DNA from 4 places in the Shewanella vaxholmensis genome. Region 4 is predicted to be linked to each of the others. Evidence: predicted binding sites of a transcription regulator. Region 4 holds the regulator's gene; each other region holds the start of a gene.
What was found. The regulator LexA, encoded in region 4, represses DNA repair genes until DNA is damaged. The targets are predictions, from matches to a motif close to TACTGTATNNNNATACAGTA.

Region 1 (3,195 bases), on a different contig from region 4:
GACTAAATGCACAAAAAGATAGACAAGTTGTAGTTCAGCGCCTAAATCATCACTCATTGCATATCCTAATTCTGTTCTAGCAGCCCACTTTAGGCACTATATAAAGTCATCAACAATCACAGCGTACGCTAAGTCATTGTGTTTTAAACATCAATTAATCCACTTATACGACCATAGCGCAATAGCCTTAGACTGAAATGATATGTTATTTTGTGGCGAGTTTTACTGCGCTGGCGCTAGTTCTGGCTCTAAAGTGACATAAAAAAGGCAAGCGCCCACCTAAAATCATAGCGATAGTAGAAATGACGGTGATGGCTGAGTTTATTCAAATTTAATCGTAAGGATGAGTGAGGGAAATGACCATTTTAACCCCTCTGTTTGCCGTCTTCGGGATCATGTTGCTCGGCACACTAGTGCAAAAATTAAAACTCTTGCCCGTCGATACGGACCAAGTGCTAAACCAATATGTGTACTACATTGCATTCCCCGCGATCATGCTTATCGCCCTCGCGCAGCAGCCGATTGGTGAGATTTTGCAATGGGGATTTATTGCGGGCTACAGCACGGCTATGGTGATCACTTATCTTGTCTGCCTTGGGCTCTCGCTGCTTGCTAACCCCAAACAGCATGCGGTTGCCGCTATTCGAGCCCTCAATGCCACCTTTGGTAATACGGCATTTATTGGTATTCCACTACTCATCATCCTCTTTCCGCAGCAGCAAAGCGCCTTAGTCGCCGCTGCGATTGCCAGCTTATTATCCGTGCTGATGTTTGCCGTCGCCTTAGTCTCGATGGAACTGGCCACAAACACCCAAAGACAACACCACGCCTTAGTCATAATGATGATGGCGGTCGGTAAAAACCCTATCGTTATTGGTAGCTTAATTGGTGTCAGCATTTCGGCGCTAGAGATAAAACTACCTTCTGGGCTGGCGCTAATGATCCAGCAAATTGGCAATACCTCAAGCCCCTGCGCACTATTTGCTATCGGCATGGTACTCGCCAAAGCGATGCGCTACCAGAAAGATAGCAGCGTATTTAGCCCCAAAAATTTTATCGAACTGAGCCTTATCAACCTCTTCAAGCTGGCTATCCAACCGGCACTCGTCTACTTTATGCTTAACCGTTTTGGAGTCAGTGGTGACTACCTGATCATGGGCGTGATCTTGAGCGCACTGCCCACAGCCGCTAGCGTGTACTTACTCGCCCAGCGTTATAATACTCAGGCTTCAACCAGTGCTCAGGGCATTCTATTTGGCACCTTAGTCACTTTTTTCAGTTTGCCTATCTTAGAAAGCTTAGTAAGAACCTACGCATAATCAGTCAATTAAAAATATTTACTGCCGATAATGCCGATTATTTACCCAAGCCACTTTACTGTATATAAAATCAGTATATACTGTTTATCAATACAGTGGTTTGGTATGTTTTTCGACAGGAATTCACTATGCTTTGCCAACTCAGCATTAATAACTTCGCAATCGTCCGTTTTTTAGAACTGGATTTTCGCCCCGGTATGACCAGCATCACAGGTGAAACCGGTGCGGGTAAATCGATCGCCATCGATGCGCTAGGCCTGTGCCTAGGCAATCGTGCCGATGCCAGCAGTGTTCGCCCAGGAGCCAATAAAACCGAGGTCAGCGCCCGCTTTTCCTTGGACGATATTCCACTGGCAAAACGTTGGTTAGAAGATAACGATCTTGAACTCGATGATGAGTGTATCCTACGTCGAACTATTGGTAGCGATGGCCGTTCACGCGCCTACATCAATGGTAATCCAGTACCACTGACACAGCTTAAATTACTGGGTCAGTTGCTTATCGGTATTCACGGCCAACATGCGCACCATGCAATGTTGAAGAGTGAACACCAACTCACTCTGCTCGACAGTTATGCCAATCACAGATTACTTATCGATACGGTTGCCGCCAGCTTTCAACGCTGCAAACAAATTGAGGCCGATCTAAAGCAACTCGAAGCCTCCCAGCATGAACGTATTGCCCGTAAGCAATTAGTGCAATATCAAGTAGAAGAACTCGATGAGTTTGATCTTAAAGTCGATGAGTTCGATGAAATTGAGCAAGAGCACAAACGTCTTGCCAATGGCACTGAGTTGATTGATACCTGTCAGGCGAGCTTAGATATACTCACTGAAGGCGAAGAGAACAATATAGAGTCGCTGCTTAATCGAGTCGTTTCCCTCGCCGAAGATCTGCAAAGCTACGATCCTGCATTAAGCAATATCAACACTATGCTCAATGATGCCTTAATCCAAGTGCAAGAAAGCGCAGGCGAATTACAGCACTATTTGAGTAAGCTTGAACTCGATCCAACCCACTTTGCCTATTTAGAAGAACGGCTATCAAAAGCCATGCAACTGGCGCGTAAGCACCATGTCAGCCCAAATAAACTGGCCGAACATCATTTGGCATTAAAGGCAGAGCTGAGCACCTTAGACAGTGACGAAAGCAAGCTCGAAGAAATTCAACTACAGGTCGATGCCAGCAGAGCCGCTTACCTTAGCAACGCACAAAAACTCAGCCAAAGCCGCGCTAGATATGCCAAAGAACTCGACAAACTCGTGACTCAGTCAATCCACGAACTGAATATGCCTAAGGGTAAATTTACTATCGAAGTCAATTTCCACCCAGAGCAAATGTCAGCCAACGGCAGTGACAATATCGAATTTATGGTAACCACTAACCCTGGCCAACCCTTACAACCGATTTCGAAAGTCGCGTCTGGCGGTGAGCTTTCACGGATAGGCTTAGGGATCCAAGTCATTACCGCGAAGAAAGTTGCCACGCCAACATTGATTTTCGATGAGGTTGATGTCGGGATTTCCGGCCCCACCGCCGCAGTGGTTGGCCGCATGTTACGCAGCTTAGGGGAATCGACCCAAGTACTGTGCGTGACTCACTTGCCGCAAGTTGCGGGCAATGGTCATCAACACATGTTCGTCGATAAGTTTAATAAGGCGGGCAGTACAGAAACTACAATGAAGTCGCTCGATCGTGAGCAGCGTATTCAAGAACTTGCAAGACTGTTAGGTGGCGATACTATCACCAGCAATACCCTAGCAAACGCAAGGGAACTGCTGCAATAATAAAATCAAGCAGAAAAGGAATAAGGGATATTCAGCTAATCCCTTCAATCAAGCTTCAATCAGAAAAATGCGAAATCAAAAGCTAAGGG
Region 2 (3,195 bases), on a different contig from region 4:
CGGTTATCATCGCTAAGCCCACAAAAACGTGGCGTTTACAGCACAAAAGCACTGGGCAAAATGTCGAGTTTGAGCCAAGAGGTAACATCAAATTAGCCGTCGATGATATGGCGATCGCCAGTCAGGCTGTAGTGGCGGGGCTCGGTATTGGACTATTACCCATCAGCATGGCGAGTGAACAGATACAAAGCGGCAAGCTCGTTCAAATACTGCCAGAATGGCAAGGTATTCCGCGCACAGCCTACTTGATGTATCGCGATCGGGACAACCTGCCCTTACGGGTCAGACTGTTAATTGATTTTATGTTGGCAAATCCACCCGAGGCTTATTGAGCCATTCAGGCGTGAGTCTGCGGCGTATCGACTCAGTAAACAGCTAGAGCGCTAAATCAAGCTGAGTCTGGGCATTTGGGATTTCGGGCACTGCGAGGATAGAATCGGCGAGTCCTACCGAAATACCCAATAGACGAATGCCGCGCCCCTCTTGCCTTGCCATCGCCTGTGCGAGTAGATCATAAAACATCACAATCGAGACTTCATCACTACGATGCTCAATGGTGGTTTGCTTGAAATCATTAAACTTGAGCTTGACCACTTGCTTGTGAATTTTGCGCTCTTTAGCGCTGCGGCTCAAACGTAGGGCTAATTCTTGGATCAATCCCGGCATCACTTGTTGGCACTGCTCTAGGCTATAAATATCCTTTGCCAGCGTAGTTTCAACACCCACTGATTTACGCTCCCTGTCGGCGGAAATGCCCCGCTCATCGATGCCTTGGGAACGCTCAATCAAGACGCCACCAAATTTTCCGAATCGCGCCAATAACTCAGGTTTAGAGTAGGCTTGCACATCACCACAGGTATTGAGCCCAAGCGAGGAGAGCTTTTCGGCGGTGACTTTGCCAACACCGGGAATTTTACGTAGCGATAAGGTTTTAACAAAATCAGGGAGTGTCTCTGGGGTAATCACATATTGGCCATTTGGCTTATTCAGATCCGAGGCAACCTTAGCTAAAAACTTCACTGGTGCTATGCCAGCCGAAGCGGTTAACCCCGTTTCGGCTAAGATATCGCGGCGAATGGCCTGCGCAATCAAGGTCGCCGAGCCCTTATATTGTTGGCACTCACTCACGTCTAAATAGGCTTCATCTAAGGACAACGGCTCAATCAATTGGGTATAACGGGAGAAGATTTCACGAATTTGCAGCGACACATCTTTATAAACCTGCATCCGCCCAGGAACCAAAATGAGATCGGGACACAACTTAAAGGCATAGGCGGTCGCCATCGCCGAACGCACACCGAATTTACGCGCTTCGTAACTGCAAGTGCTGATAACACCACGACGATCGCTGCTGCCGCCCACAGCTAAAGGCTTGCCACGGTATTCGGGAAAGTCGCGCATTTCCACTGCCGCAAAATAGCAGTCCATATCGATGTGAATAATTTTTCGCACGTTGAATTCCTCCAACGCCAAAATACTGTATATAAAAACAGTAATCAAGTGTTCATCATCAATTTAGCGGGGATCGGGCGGGAAACCTAAAATTAAAAGAAGCCTAAGCTCCTTTTGTGAGTGCACTATGAGTGATGCCGTGATTGAGCTGATGGTCAGTGAGCAAATAGTTCACTGACCAACTTATGCTTAAATCTTAAATTGGCCGATATTGCGAGTAAGTGCGCGGGTCATATCCTCAAAGCCTTGCAAGCTTTGCGATAAGTCCTGACTCGAAAGCAAAGACTGATCCGACAACCCCCGCACATTATCGACATTGAGCGCCACTTCCTCGGCCGCCACGGCTTGCTGATCGATTGCTACGGTTATTTCAACCGTTTGCTGCTGAATTGACATAATCGCCGTCGCAATATCATTCAACGCGGTTTCGACCTGAGTCGTTAGCTCTTGCCCCGCTTTCGCTTGCTCAACGCCCGATTCCATCACTTGCTCGGCCTGCAATGCGCTTTGTTGCAAGGTGTGAATAATACCTTGAATGTTAGCGGTAGAATCTTGGGTACGCGATGCCAGCGTGCGCACTTCGTCTGCCACCACAGCAAAGCCACGGCCTTGCTCACCCGCACGCGCCGCTTCAATCGCCGCATTCAATGCCAATAGATTAGTTTGCTCAGCAATGTTACGGATCACGCTCAAGACTTCACCGATTTGCTCTGAGCTATTGCGTAAGTGTTTAATCACTTTCGCCGCCGCAATCACTTGTTGCGACAGCGCTTTCATCCCTTCGGTCGCACGGGAAACAATCTGTGTACCGTCGTGGGCCTGAGTTTGCGCCTTCTGGGCAAAATCATTCGCCCGTTGTGCACTGACAGCCATTTCTTGGCTGGTTTGCGCCATTTGCGTCGCGGCGGTGGCAACCGAATCTATCTGCTGCTTTTGCGATGAGACCGACGACACGGCTAAGTCGCAAATCTGCCGCGCATCAATAACGCACGTCCCAACCTCTTGGGTTAAGCTGCGCGTATCCAACAACATGTGCTGCACTTTCTCGGCAAAGCGGTTAAAGGCATCGCCAAGTTTGCCTAACTCATCTTCCCGATCCATCAGAATACGTTTTGATAAATCACTGTCACCTTCGGCGATATCTTCCATCGCATCCAATAACTTAGCTAACTGGCGTCTAAAGGGCAGCAACATCAACCATACCGTCACGCCCATTAGCAGCATGATACCTATGGCGACCATACTGGCATTCCAGAACGCGGCGGTCACTGGTGCTTCAATCACTTCGTGGGGCAACATAAAGGCTAAGTGCCACTTTTGTTTGGGATAATCGCCGCCCACGGTCACAAAGCTCACCCGCTGGGGAACGCCATTAAATGTAACATTCGCAAACCCTTGCGCTTCCCTTTGCATCTGTTGTCGTAATGCCGAAAATCCTGATGTGTCCTTAAACTGAGTATCCACTTGATTCGCCAAGGAGCCCGGCGGGAAACGCTCGGAAAAACCAGGGAAATACACTAGCTTGCCTTCGTCTGTCATTAAGAAAGCTTGGCCAAAATCACGGTATTTAATCGGTGCCAGCAGGGATTTACCAATGGTATCAATCAAGATATCCATGCCGCCAATGCCAATCAGCTCACCATTCGCCGCATAAACAGGAGTTTTAACCGTAGCAGAAATTGAACCATCGTTCGCATCGACCGCTGGATCGCCAACAAAGAGCCCGGCTTGATCGATCGCTTC
Region 3 (3,195 bases), on a different contig from region 4:
CAATTAGAGTACACACCCAATAGGCCTGACGTTTATCTGTGATGACGGCGTTACGCACCCGTTCAAGCACTTCGTTGCGGCGTGAATCGGCAATCGCCACTGTGGTTACTGGAGTTCGTCCCGGCGGCAATTCATCGATAATAGAAGTGTCGAGATCCGCATAGGCTGTCATCGCTAGCGTGCGCGGGATCGGCGTTGCCGTCATGATCAATTGATGCGGATGGAAACCTTGGCTCACGCCCTTTTCCCGCAGACCTAAGCGTTGGTGTACGCCGAATCTGTGCTGCTCATCTATGATAATTAACGCGAGTTTATTAAAGACCACATGCTGCTGAAAGATGGCATGGGTGCCAATCACCATTTGGGCTGCGCCGGATTCAATATCCGCAAGGGATTGCGCTCTTGCCTTGCCTTTAAGTTTACCCGCTAGCCAACCGACTTTAAGCCCGAGTGGTTCAAACCAAGCGGCAAAGTTAGTTGCATGCTGTTCGGCCAATAGCTCTGTTGGCGCCATCATGGCAACTTGATAACCGTTTTCAATCGCTTGCAGCGCAGCCATCGCCGCGACTAAGGTTTTACCTGAGCCCACATCCCCTTGCACTAAGCGCATCATAGGGTGCGGCTTTTCTAAATCTTTGCCTATATCGGCCACCACTCTTTGCTGGGCGCCCGTGGGCTTAAAAGGTAAAGCGGCAAGGAAGGGATTGAGCAATTGCCCCGTGGCATGCATGGTGACAGCAGCGTCTAAATTACTGCGCTGCCTTAGGCGTAGCATGCTGAGATTATGGGCGAGTAATTCTTCCTGCACGAGTCGCTGCTGTGCTGGGTGTTGGCCTAACTCTAAATCGAACTGAGAGATCCCCGCAGGAGGTCGATGCAGCGTCTGCAGCGCTTGTTTAAGGCTGATGTTGTTTGGTTGCAACTGCGGTGGCAGCAGCTCAGTTAAGCCGCCATCTTCCAGTAATACCAAAGCTTGCTCGGTCAGCTTGAGCCAACTCGCCTGTTTTAAGCCCTCAGTTGTGGGATAAATCGGCGTTAGGGTATCGCTCAGGTGAACATCTTCACCGGGATAGACGACTTTGTATTCTGGATGCACTATCTCGGCTTGGTGACCACCACGGCGCACTTCACCGTAGGCTCGGATCATTAAACCATTTTGCATGGCATTACGCTGGGCGACGGAAAAGTTAAAGAAGCGCAGGCTCAAGCTACCCGTATCGTCCCGCACATTGCAGACCAGCATACGCTTGCGGCCTTGGATGATTTGCGTCGATTGGATTTCAGCTTCTATGGTGCCGTAACTGCCGGGCATAAGGGCGGCAATCGGATAGATTTGGGTTCTGTCTTCGTAGCGCAGGGGTAAGTGAAACAGCAGATCTTGTACTGTTGTGATGCCGAGCTTTGCGAGTTTCTCCGCGACCTTTTTGGCGACGCCTTTGAGGTCGGTGATCGGAACAAGATCCAATTGCTGCAAGTCGTTAGCACTCAATCACTGTGAATTTATACATATATTAACAGAGAATAAGCGTAAGGCAATCTCAAGCAGAATGAGGGACTTATTTGCCAGCCTAGTTAACGTCAGTTTGCGGCCCTTAGGTTTCGGCTAAGGCCGCAAAAATTGTCGATATGAACGAAAGAGTAGTTAACCGTGAGCGTGATTACAGCCAGCCCTTTTGTTTGGCGATGCGTGCTGCATCGATTCGGTTGCTAGCATTGAGTTTAGCTATGGCTTCGGAGAGGTAGTTACGCACTGTGCCTTCGGCGATAAAAAGAGTTTCGGCGATGTCGGCGGTGGATTTGCCTTCACTGGCGAGGCGTAGGGCACGGCGCTCTTTATCGTTGAGTGGGTCGACGTCACCAATTGCCATCATGGCCAGTTCAGGATCGATTACCCGTTTACCCGCCATAACTTGTTGAATCGCGTTGACTAAGGTTTCTGAGGGCGCATCTTTTAGTAGAAACCCGCCGACACCGGCTTCGATGGCGCGTTTGATATAGCCCGCGCGGCCGAAGGTAGTAATGACCACAACTTTAGTTTGGCTATGTTGCTCCTTTACCCAAGTTGCCAGCTCAAGGCCTGTGCGCCCGGGCATTTCGATATCTGTTAGCAAGAGATCAAAACTTTGCTGCTTGAGTAGGTTAAGGGCTTCGTCGCCGTCACTCGCTTGGGTGATATTAAAGCCTCCCGCAAGCGTGAGGAGTGCTGCGAGTGCGCCACGCACCATGGCTTGATCTTCCGCCAATAAAATCTTCATTAATCTGTTGCTCCCTGCAAAGGTAAACTGACGGTAAATGCATATCCCTGTTCGAGATTATAGCTCAAGCTGCCGCCTAAGCTGTCAAGACGTTCGCGTATCCCCGTGAGGCCATTGCCTTCAGCGATAGGTTTACTTGTGCCATTATCTTTGACCTCAACGACTAGTCTATCTGCTTGCTGAATAAAGTCGATAATACATTGGCTTGCGCCGCTATGGCGTAAAATATTATTCACTAGTTCAGTGACAATTAATCCCAGCTGGCTCTCCATTCTGGCGGGCAGTTTAGGGATATTGCCTGTCAGCTCGACACTGATCCCTTTTTCCCTCAATAGTTTACACAGTTGTGTCACGCTATCCGCGAGCCCCTTATGTTTGTAGTCAGATACGGTGTGGCGAATTTGGCTGAGGCTCTCGCGGGCGATTTGACCAAGTTCATTAAGCTGGATTGTGGCCAGTTGGTATTCTTGTTTTGCCAGCAGTTTTTCGGCCAGTTCCGCCTTAAGCGCAATCGAAGATAAGCTGTGGCCCATAATGTCGTGTAGATCGCGCGCGATACGCTCACGCTCAAGCATAGTGGCCAAGGTGGTAATTTCTTGGGCACTTTGCTGTTCTTTTAATTTATGCCGATAACGTCTGCGTTCGGCGACACCAAACATACCCACGCCGAGCACTAACCCCGAGCCGTAAAGCGGAAAGTAGTAACTGTTAAAGTGGTAAATCTCATTGAGGGCAAACAGTAGTCCGATGATGGCAGCAAGCGCCAATAGACAGGTCCTTAGAGGGTAAAAAAAGCCAATGAAAAAAGCCGCAAAGGTGAATAGTGAGATAGATCCTGGGTTGATTGGGGTGATCGCTATTGCTATCGCCACCATAATCAGAATGGGCCGATAGGCGCTACGGTTATTGCACTTATAGGTCCAAAAATAGCTGGCAATAA
Region 4 (3,195 bases):
GTAAATACCGGGTTTGTCGATGCGAGTCCAAGCCTCATTGATAAATCCTGGGTTGGCATCTTTCTTCACGGCAAAAGCAGGTACCCACCATGAATGGATGACATCTTCAGAGGTCATCAAAAAGCGGATTTTGCGATTTATCGGCAGAACGAGCGGCTTATCGACCTCCAATAGGTAGTGTTCACCCTTGGTTTCGGTACCGTCGATTTGTGCTCTAGGGGTTGCGAGTATGCTGTAAAAATCAATGTCTTGATCGAAATAGCTGTAATGCCATTTCCATTGGGAACCCGTGACTTTAACGGTCAGATCGGCGTCGCTGGGATCTTCCATCGCAATTAAGGTTTTTGTCGCAGGAATCGCCATTAAGATCAAAATGATAAATGGCAGAATCGTCCAAGCGATTTCAACTTTAGTGCTTTCGTGAAAGTGGGACGCGACAGCGCCTTTGGATTTTCTGTGGTTGATCATGGCGTAAATCATCACGCCAAAGACCACAAGGCCAATGGCGCAGCAGATATACAAGATGGTCATGTGCAAGTGATAAACCTTGCCACTGATCTCGGTTACGCCAGGGGTCATGTTGAACCGCATGTCCGCGGCGGCCAACGGTGGTGCGAATAACACCACGAGTAAACAATACAACAATTGCTTCACAAGACTTCTCCTCTGCCAATTGCGAATAGCAACTACAAAGAAGAGCAACACAGTAAGTCTCAACTCTATGCAAACTCTTCAGTTCCCAAAAAAGCTTTTTTGACTTCAACGTGCGTTGGCGGCTGTTACTTTTAATTAAGTATTATTACTGCTGGTATTAGCCACGCTGGCACATACGACTGAAATAAATCTGTTCTCTATTTTTAGTGGCATTTTGAACTCGATTACGGCTCGATTTATTTGCCACGGGCGGCGATATATCATCGCCGACTAAACCAACCATACTTGCTGTTTAAATATTGATCAAGATCACTTATTTATCTAATTGTCTGAAAAATTGCCAAAAAAAAGCCTCACATTCATAGGCGAGGCGGCTTTCAAGGTAAAAAATTAAATGAATATTTAATGTACAGCACTAAAAAAAGATTGTTGGCCGAAGAGGCTACCTTGCTCAATGCGTACGTCGCCATGTAAGTGACTGTTTACGTCTTCTAGCACTATGCCCATGGCGCGGGCACTTTTAGCGACAATTTGCAGGCGACGATTATCGCGTGCATCCAATGATTGGGTCCAGGTAATAACCGCACTGGACGTACCACTTGTTAAGGCTTTTTCCATTGCCCACAGGGTTTCCACTTCATCTTTCGCGTGCACCAGCAAGACTCTGTCCATACGCACGCCTGCATTGGCGAGCATTTGTTTGTAGCCAATACTCGGTGGGTTGATGAGCACTAACCAACGGCCCTGTTGGCTTAACTGGGCGAGTTGCGCACTCAGATGGATTAATTCTTGGCGACCTTGAGTCTTAGTTGGCATGCAGGCGATAGGTGCATGGTGCCAGTCATAGTCGGCATCACGTACTTCATCGAGCCACAAGCCCGGGTGGCGGGGTGCATTGCCAAGTAATTTGTTCATAGCCAATCTCCATTACGGATCACACCGACGGCGAGTCCTTCAATTGTTAAACTTTGATAGCCTAAATCCACTTTAATCGGGGAATAGTCTTCATTTTCGGCGTGTAGATAGACCACATTACCTTTTTTTTCGAAACGTTTAACAGTGACATCGTCGTCGACTCTAGCGACAACCACTTGACCATTTCTAGCTTGTTGTACTTTATGAACTGCCAGCAAATCTCCCTCGAGAATGCCGATATTCTTCATGCTGTCGCCTTTAACCCGCAGTAAAAAATCGGCGGCGGGATGAAACATGCTTGGGTCGACTTGGTAGTACTGTTCAACATGTTCTTGGGCGAGAATAGGTTCGCCAGCAGCTACTTGACCGATAAGCGGTAAACCTGTTTCAGTTACTTCTTCGACTTCCGCAGTCAGACGAATGCCCCGCGATGTGCCTGGCATGATCTCAATGCAGCCCTTTTTCGCCAACGCTTTAAGATGCTCTTCAGCCGCATTGGCGCTCTTAAAACCTAAACGGGTCGCGATTTCTGCCCGAGTGGGTGGCATGCCAGTATCGGCAATATTTCGTTTAATTAGCTCTAAAATTTCAGCTTGGCGTGGCGTCAAAGGTCTCATGGTGTTTCCTGTTTTTCTATACAGTTACTGTTAGTATATACAGTATTATTTGCAGCGCAAGTATTAACCACTTTTTAGCTATGTTGGAGAGAATTAGCGAATATTACCCATAGTCTGGTATTCTACCGGGCTAGTAAACGTACTTAATTGCATAAGAATAATGCCTAAACACGACTCTCTTTGGTTGAAATCATTACGCTGGATCCAAAAACACTTAGTGCACACTATTGTTGTGCCTCAGGATCCCTTTGCCGATCTGAATCTGGATGCCTCCAGACCCCTTGCTTATGTGATGAAAACGGAATCGCTGAGTGACATCGCTGCCCTGAGCGAAATTACGGCTAAGTTAGGACTGCCGAGCCCCTATGAGCCTTTAGTGGCAAATGGTGTGATTGCGCCTCGGGTTGTCTGCCTTCAAGGGCGTAAGCCGCTGTTTGGTGAGCGTGCCGGTAACGAGCCTTTTCTCGAATGCTTTATGCGTTTGTTGGCCGTGCATAAGGAACGCCCTGAATTAGACATTCAACTGGTGCCCGTGAGCCTGTATTGGGGCCGCACACCAGGTAAAGAAGACGACACTATGAAGGCGGCTGTGTTTGAGCGGGAAAACCCGACTTGGCTGCGTAAGTGTTTGATGATTCTGTTCTTAGGTCGACATAACTTCGTGCAGTTTTCGAATGCGGTGTCCCTGCGTTATATGGCCGACGAGCATGGCACCGACATGGGTATCGCCCATAAGTTAGCGCGGGTCGCGCGGGTGCATTTCCGTCGTCAACGCAAGGTGATGACAGGGCCTGTGCTGCCAAACCGCCAAGCATTGTTTCATTCGTTGCTCAAATCTGAATCGTTGCGTAAAGCGATTCAAGAAGAAGCTGCCAACAAAAAGATTTCAGAGACCCAAGCGCGCGAGACAGCCATTGAATATCTCGATGAAATCGCTGCAGATTACTCAGATAGTTTAGTGCGTATTGCCGAGCGTTTCTTAACTTGGTTATGGAACAAGCTTTACAGC

Region 1: recN (DNA repair protein RecN) is a predicted target of LexA. The motif match lies at 1,398-1,417, and genes of this name have one in related genera.
Region 2: dinB (DNA polymerase IV) is a predicted target of LexA. The motif match lies at 1,476-1,495, and genes of this name have one in related genera.
Region 3: recG (ATP-dependent DNA helicase RecG) is a predicted target of LexA. The motif match lies at 1,491-1,510, and genes of this name have one in related genera.

What each region holds. Positions count from the first base shown of each region.
Region 1 covers NZ_JAUOEV010000028.1:11,786-14,980, forward strand. Annotated here, with positions in the region: gene Q4Q46_RS19145 (LysR family transcriptional regulator) at 1-57, opposite strand, end outside; gene Q4Q46_RS19150 (AEC family transporter) at 357-1,319, shown strand; gene recN (DNA repair protein RecN) at 1,448-3,106, shown strand.
Region 2 covers NZ_JAUOEV010000021.1:56,488-59,682, forward strand. Annotated here, with positions in the region: gene Q4Q46_RS16800 (LysR family transcriptional regulator) at 1-332, shown strand, start outside; gene dinB (DNA polymerase IV) at 376-1,452, opposite strand; gene Q4Q46_RS16810 (methyl-accepting chemotaxis protein) at 1,642-3,195, opposite strand, start outside.
Region 3 covers NZ_JAUOEV010000019.1:82,557-85,751, reverse strand. Annotated here, with positions in the region: gene recG (ATP-dependent DNA helicase RecG) at 1-1,474, opposite strand, end outside; gene Q4Q46_RS15955 (response regulator transcription factor) at 1,659-2,255, opposite strand; gene Q4Q46_RS15950 (sensor histidine kinase) at 2,255-3,195, opposite strand, start outside.
Region 4 covers NZ_JAUOEV010000004.1:178,671-181,865, forward strand. Annotated here, with positions in the region: gene coxB (cytochrome c oxidase subunit II) at 1-654, opposite strand, end outside; gene Q4Q46_RS05850 (cell division inhibitor SulA) at 1,057-1,569, opposite strand; gene lexA (transcriptional repressor LexA) at 1,566-2,186, opposite strand; gene plsB (glycerol-3-phosphate 1-O-acyltransferase PlsB) at 2,347-3,195, shown strand, end outside.